DNA from 2 places in the Streptomyces sp. NPDC037290 genome. Region 1 is predicted to be linked to the other one. Evidence: riboswitches for the same ligand, from Rfam matches in the RefSeq annotation. Region 1 holds a riboswitch; the other holds the start of a gene.
The links. Region 1 has a riboswitch for S-adenosylmethionine ahead of ACZ7HQ_RS03845 (aminotransferase class V-fold PLP-dependent enzyme). Riboswitches for the same ligand answer to the same signal wherever they lie in the genome.
Positions count from the first base shown of each region.

Region 1 (3,199 bases):
CCGGCGGCGACGGCGCCAAGACGGTGAACATCTCCACGATGTCGTCGATCGTCGTGGCGGGCACGGGCACCAAGGTCGTCAAGCACGGCAACCGCGCCGCGTCCTCCGCGTCCGGGTCCTCCGACGTCCTGGAGAAGCTCGGGATCAATCTGAACCTGACGCCGCAGCGGGTCGCCGAGGTCGCCGAAGAGGCGGGCATCACCATCTGCTTCGCGGTGAGGTTCCACCCCTCGCTGCGCCATGTCGCCCCGGCCCGCGGGCAGTTGGGCATCCGTACGACGTTCAACGTGCTGGGCCCGCTGACCAACCCGGCCAACGTGCGCTCGCAGGCCGTCGGTGTGGCCGACCCCCGGATGGCCCCGATCGTGGCCGGAGTCCTCGCCGAGCGCGGCAACTCCTCGCTGGTCTTCCGTGGCGACGACGGACTGGACGAGCTGACCGTCACCGCCACCTCGCGGGTGTGGGTGGTCCGGGACGGCAAGGTCACGGAGGAGATCTTCGACCCGCGGGACGTCGGCATCGGCCTCGTCCCCGTGGAGGCCCTGCGCGGCGCCGACGCGTCGTACAACGCGGAGGTGGCGCGGCGCCTGCTGGACGGTGAGAAGGGCCCGGTGCGCGACGCGGTGCTGCTGAACTCGGCGGCGGCGCTGGTCGCGCTCGCGCCGACCGACGCGTCCCTCGCGGAGCAGCTTCGGTCCGGTATGGCCAGGGCGGCGGAGTCGATCGACTCGGGAGCGGCGAAGCGGGCGTTGGAGCGGTGGGTGGCGGCGAGCAACCGCTGACGGCCGCGGCCGTGTGACGCGGGGCGCAGTCCAGATGACGGACTGCGCCTTGCGCGCCGAAGATCGTATGGCAGGATACTGAACCAGGTCATGAGTGACAGCCATTCGGCCCCGGCCGGCTGTCCGGCAACCCTCCGTCCGTGGCGGGGTGCCCCGGGTGAGGACCAGGTCGTGGGCAGCGAGGTCCACGGCAAGCGCGGATCCCTCGCACACTCTCGAAGAGTGTGGGACCAGGGATCCTGGTCGTCGAGGAGCCTTCCGTGAGCAAGCGAATGCGATAGGGCCGCAGAGCCCCGCCTCCGCACACCCTTTTCTCTTCTTCCCGTACGTCTTTTCGCGTACGTCCTCACGGGAGTTCCCCATGTCTGTCTTCACCGCTGCCGCCGACCAGTCCGTTTGTGCCCCGCTGCCCGTTCTGGGACGGGATGTCACCGTCCCGCTCGTCACCGGTGGCGAGGTCACCTACGCGGCCCTCGACTACGCGGCCAGCGCCCCCGCCCTCCAGCGCGTCTGGGACGACGTGGCCGCCTACGCCCCCTACTACGGCAGCGTCCACCGCGGCGCCGGCTACCTCTCCCAGCTCTCCACCGACCTGTTCGAGAACGCCCGCAGGACGGTCGCCGGCTTCCTCGACTGCCGGCCGGACGACCAGGTGGTCTTCACCCGGTCGACCACCGACTCCCTCAACCTGCTGGCCCGGGCGATCCCGGCCGACTGCCAGGTCTTCGTCTTCGAGACCGAACACCACGCCTCCCTGCTGCCCTGGCAGGACGCCCGCGTCACCTACCTCAACGCCCCGCGGACCCCGCAGCAGGCCGTCGAGACCCTGGAGCGGGCCCTCGCCGACCGTGACCCCTACGGCCCGGCCCTGGTCTGCGTCACCGGAGCCTCCAACGTCACCGGCGAGCTGTGGCCGGTGCGCGAGCTGGCCGCCGCCGCCCACGCGCACGGCGCCCGTATCGTCCTGGACGCCGCCCAGCTGGCCCCCCACCACCCCGTCTCGGTCCGGGACCTGGACGTCGACTGGGTCGCCTTCTCGGGCCACAAGCTGTACGCCCCCTTCGGCTCCGGCGTCCTGGCCGGCCGTGCCGACTGGCTGCGCACGGCCGAGCCGTACCTCGCGGGCGGCGGCGCCAGCCGCAAGGTGACCCGGCGTCAGGACGGCGGTGTGGACGTGGAGTGGCACGAGACCGCCGCGCGGCACGAGGCCGGCTCCCCGAACGTCATCGGCGTCCACTCCATCGCGTCGGCCTGCAAGGCGCTCACCGAGGCCGGCTGGGACTCCCTGGTCGCCCGTGAGCAGCACCTGATCGCCAGGGTCCGCGCGGGCCTGGCCGAGGTCCCGCAGGTGAAGATCCTCTCCCTCTTCGGTGACGACGCCCCGCGCGTCGGCGTCATCTCCTTCGTCGTCGAGGGCTGGAACAGCTCCCACTTCGCCGCCGCGCTCTCCGCCGAGTACGGCATCGGCGTCCGCGACGGCCTCTTCTGCGCCCACCCCCTGGTCCGCACGCTCCTCGGCAGCGACCCCCAGACCCAGGGTGAATGCGGCGCCCCCGAGGCCGCGCCGGGCGAGAAGTCCCTCAACGCCATCCGCGTGAGCTTCGGCGCGGGCACCCCCGACGAGCATGTCGAGCGTTTCGTCACCGCGGTGAAGGAACTGGTGACCGAGGGTGCGCGGTGGACGTACCGCACGGAGGACGGCCGCTGCGTGCCGGCCGTGTGAGGACCGCCCCCGAGGGAGCGGGGCAGTACCGGACCGCCTAGTTGTCCAGGCCGATCGAGAACGCGGCCTCCAGGTCGTGCTGGGAGTACGTGCGGAACGCGACGTGCGTGTCGGTGGCCTCCACACCGGGGATCTTGCTGATCCGGCCGGGGATGACCTCGGCCAGGTCGTCGTGCCGGCGGACCCGGACCATGGCGATCAGGTCGTAGGTGCCGGTGACCGAGAAGACCTCGCTGACGCTCTCCAGCGCGGCGATCTGCTCAGCGATCTCGGGGATCCGGTCCACACTGGTCTTGATGAGGACGATCGCGCTGATCACGGCTGGTTCTCTCCCTCGGGTGCCGGAGCTGGGGCGGACCTCACTCTAGCTGTACGGCCGTAACGGACCCACGCGTAGCCGAAGCCGAGTCCGAAGCCGACCAGGTGGGCCAGATACGCCACCCCCGGCCCGTCGGAGGCCCGCTCCGCCGCCGCCCACTGCAGCGCCGCCCAGAACGGCAGCACGACCCAGGCCGGGAACCGCAGCGGCAGGAAGAACAGGAAGGGAAGAAGACTGGTCACACGGGCGCGGGGGAACAGGTAGAGGAACGCTCCGAGGACCGCCGAGATCGCCCCGGAGGCGCCGACCAGCGACTGCTCGGAGGTGGCGTTGGCGGCCGCGTAGCCGAGCAGGGCCAGGTAGCCGCAGCCGACG
Region 1 covers NZ_JBVJVZ010000001.1:835,961-839,159, forward strand. Annotated here, with positions in the region: gene trpD (anthranilate phosphoribosyltransferase) at 1-782, shown strand, start outside; SAM riboswitch class IV at 869-985, shown strand; gene ACZ7HQ_RS03845 (aminotransferase class V-fold PLP-dependent enzyme) at 1,144-2,505, shown strand; gene ACZ7HQ_RS03850 (Lrp/AsnC family transcriptional regulator) at 2,543-2,824, opposite strand; gene ACZ7HQ_RS03855 (rhomboid family intramembrane serine protease) at 2,821-3,199, opposite strand, start outside.

Region 2 (3,199 bases), on a different contig from region 1:
CTCAGCGCGGCGCACACCCACACCGCGTCGGCGTCCGGCCCGATCGCCGACAGCCCCGAGACCAGTCCGCCGCCACCCCGCCTGGAGCGCAGCGAGCCGTCCTCGTCCACCGTGTACGAAACCGGGCCGCGGTTGGACGCGACCAGCACCTCAGCACCCTGTGTGGCAGCCATGGTCCTCAACCTAGCCCGGCCCGGAAACGCTCAAACGTGCGGTCCGCCCCGAAAGGGGGCCGTATACAGCCGTTCTTCGCCGTTGCCCGCCGTTCACGCCACCTTCCGGTCGGCGTACTCGGCGATCTCCACCATGGGCGGACGTTCCTCGGTGTCCACCGAGTAGGTGCGCGGCTCGAAGCCGTCCTCGCCCCGCTCGAACTGGGTCAGCGTCGGCCGGATCAGATGCCCCCGGGCCAGCCGGAGCTGGGCGGTGCGGTAGATGGCCGCCGACATCCGGCCCAGCGCCTGACCGTCCTGGTGCCGGTGCTTGCGCACACCCACGTCCACCTGCGCCAGCGCGTCGAGCCCCACCAGGTGCAGGGCGTCGACCAGCATGCCCAGCTCCACGCCGTAGCCGACGGGGAACGGCAGCTGTTCCAGCAGCGAGCGGCGGGCCGCGTACTCGCCGCCCAGCGGCTGCACGAATCCGGCCAGCTGCGGCCAGTGCATGTTCAGCAGGGGGCGGGCCATCAGCTCGGTGACCCGGCCGCCCTGGCCGGTGGCGCCGCCCAGGGGTCGGTCGTACATCGCCTTGACCAGGTCCACGTCGGGCTCGGTGAGCAGCGGGCCGACGATCCCCGAGACGAAGTCGGAGGAGAACTCCCTGAGGTCGGCGTCGATGAAACAGATGATGTCCCCGCCGGTCACCAGCAGGGAGCGCCAGAGCACCTCCCCCTTTCCGGGGACGGCGGGAATCCTGGGCAGGATCTCGTCACGGTGAACGACCCGCGCGCCCGCGGCGGCGGCGACCTCGGAGGTGCGGTCGGTGGAGCCCGAGTCGACGACGACGATCTCGTCGACGAGCGGAACCTGCTCCACGAGATCGTGGCGGACGACCGCGACGATGTCGCCGACGGTCTCCTCCTCGTTGAGCGCGGGCAGCACGACGCTGATCGTCTGGCCCGTGCGCTGTTTGGCGGACAGGATCCGGTGGAGAGGGCGATCGGTCACGGACCAGGAGCGGGTGGCCAGCCAGCGCTCGACTTCTTCCAGCACGGTCTGCGGCTCCTCACTGTTCGTGACCACACGGGGTCAACCGTGTGATCCATCTCGCGGTTCGGACGACTATCTCAACTGTCCTGGCCTTCGGTTACAGTCTTGAACAACGCCGATGACCATCGCATGTCGGAGGTCGGCGCGCGTTCACAACCGCATACCGCTCATCCAGAGGGGCAGAGGGAAACGGCCCGATGAAGCCCCGGCAACCCTCCAGTCGGTTCTTGTCACGTTGACGTGGCGAGGCTCCCGGCTAGGGAAGGTGCCAAATCCGTCTCACGGCGAGATGCGTCGTGAGGAAGATGAGGAGAAAGGGCCTCGCCTCCATGGCTGTGCAGACAGTTGCAAGCTCCACCGATTCCACCGTCGACCTCGGTCCCGCCGCGGCCCTGAGCTGTCGCGAGTGCGGTCACCGTGTCCCGCTCGGCCCGGTGTTCGCCTGCGAGGAGTGTTTCGGCCCGCTGGAGATCGCCTACGACTTCTCCGGCTACGACACCGAAGAGCTGCGCCGCCGTATCGAGGCCGGCCCCGCGAACATCTGGCGCTACGCGCCGCTGCTGCCCGTCCCGTCCGACGTGGCCGACAAGCCGAACCTGAACCCGGGCTGGACCAAGCTCGTCAAGGCCGACAACCTCGCCGCGGAACTGGGCGTCACCGGCGGCCTGTTCGTGAAGGACGACTCCGGCAACCCGACGCACTCCTTCAAGGACCGCGTGGTCGCCCAGGCCCTGGAGGCCGCCCGCGCCTTCGGCTTCACCACGCTCTCCTGCTCCTCGACCGGCAACCTCGCCGGTGCCGTCGGCGCCGCCGCGGCCCGGGCCGGCTTCCGCTCCTGCGTGTTCATCCCGCACGACCTGGAGCAGGGCAAGGTCGTCATGGCCGCCGTCTACGGCGGCGAGCTGGTCGGCATCGAGGGCAACTACGACGACGTGAACCGCTTCTGCTCCGAGCTGATCGGCGACCCGGCCGGCGAGGGCTGGGGCTTCGTCAACGTCAACCTGCGGCCGTACTACGCGGAGGGCTCCAAGACCCTCGCGTACGAGATCTGCGAGCAGCTCGGCTGGCGGCTGCCCGACCAGATCGTGGTCCCGATCGCCTCCGGCTCCCAGCTCACGAAGATCGACAAGGGTCTGCAGGAGCTGGTCAAGCTCGGCCTGGTCGAGGACAAGCCGTACAAGATCTTCGGTGCGCAGGCCGAGGGCTGCTCGCCGGTGTCGGCCGCGTTCAAGGCCGGTCACGACGTGGTCCGCCCGCAGAAGCCGAACACCATCGCCAAGTCCCTCGCCATCGGCAACCCGGCCGACGGCCCGTACGTCCTGGACATCGCCCGCCGCACCGGCGGTGCCGTGGAGGACGTCACGGACGAGGAAGTCGTCGACGCGATCAAGCTGCTGGCCCGCACCGAGGGCATCTTCGCGGAGACGGCGGGCGGGGTGACCGTCGGTGTCACCCGCAAGCTGATCAAGGACGGCGCCCTGGACCCGGCGAAGACCACGGTCGTCCTCAACACCGGCGACGGCCTCAAGACGCTGGACGCGGTGGCGGGTACGGGGCTGACCGCGACCATTCGGCCCAACCTGGAGTCGTTCCGCGAGGCCGGACTCGTCTGATCGTTGTCGTCTGGGCGCCTACCTGACCGGAGGTCACAAGCATGAGCGTCACCGTTCGCATCCCCACCATCCTGCGCACCTACACCGGCGGCCAGGCCGAGGTGACCGCCGAGGGCGCGACCCTCGCCGACGTCATCGCGAACCTGGAGAAGAACCACACCGGGATCGCCGCCCGGGTCCTGGACGACCAGGGCAAGCTGCGCCGGTTCGTCAACGTCTACGTCAACGACGACGACGTCCGCTTCGAGCAGGGCCTCGAGACCGCCACCCCGGACGGCGCCGGTGTCTCCATCATTCCGGCGGTCGCCGGCGGCTGATCGTTACCGTGGGTAACTTCAGTTACCCATTGTTCATGGAATTGCCTCCTCCGTGAGAGAA
Region 2 covers NZ_JBVJVZ010000005.1:142,230-145,428, forward strand. Annotated here, with positions in the region: gene ACZ7HQ_RS19280 (alpha,alpha-trehalose-phosphate synthase (UDP-forming)) at 1-173, opposite strand, end outside; gene ACZ7HQ_RS19285 (glucosyl-3-phosphoglycerate synthase) at 267-1,211, opposite strand; SAM riboswitch class I at 1,373-1,520, shown strand; gene thrC (threonine synthase) at 1,538-2,821, shown strand; gene ACZ7HQ_RS19295 (ubiquitin-like small modifier protein 1) at 2,863-3,138, shown strand.
Region 2: another riboswitch for S-adenosylmethionine. It lies ahead of thrC (threonine synthase); the one in region 1 lies ahead of ACZ7HQ_RS03845 (aminotransferase class V-fold PLP-dependent enzyme).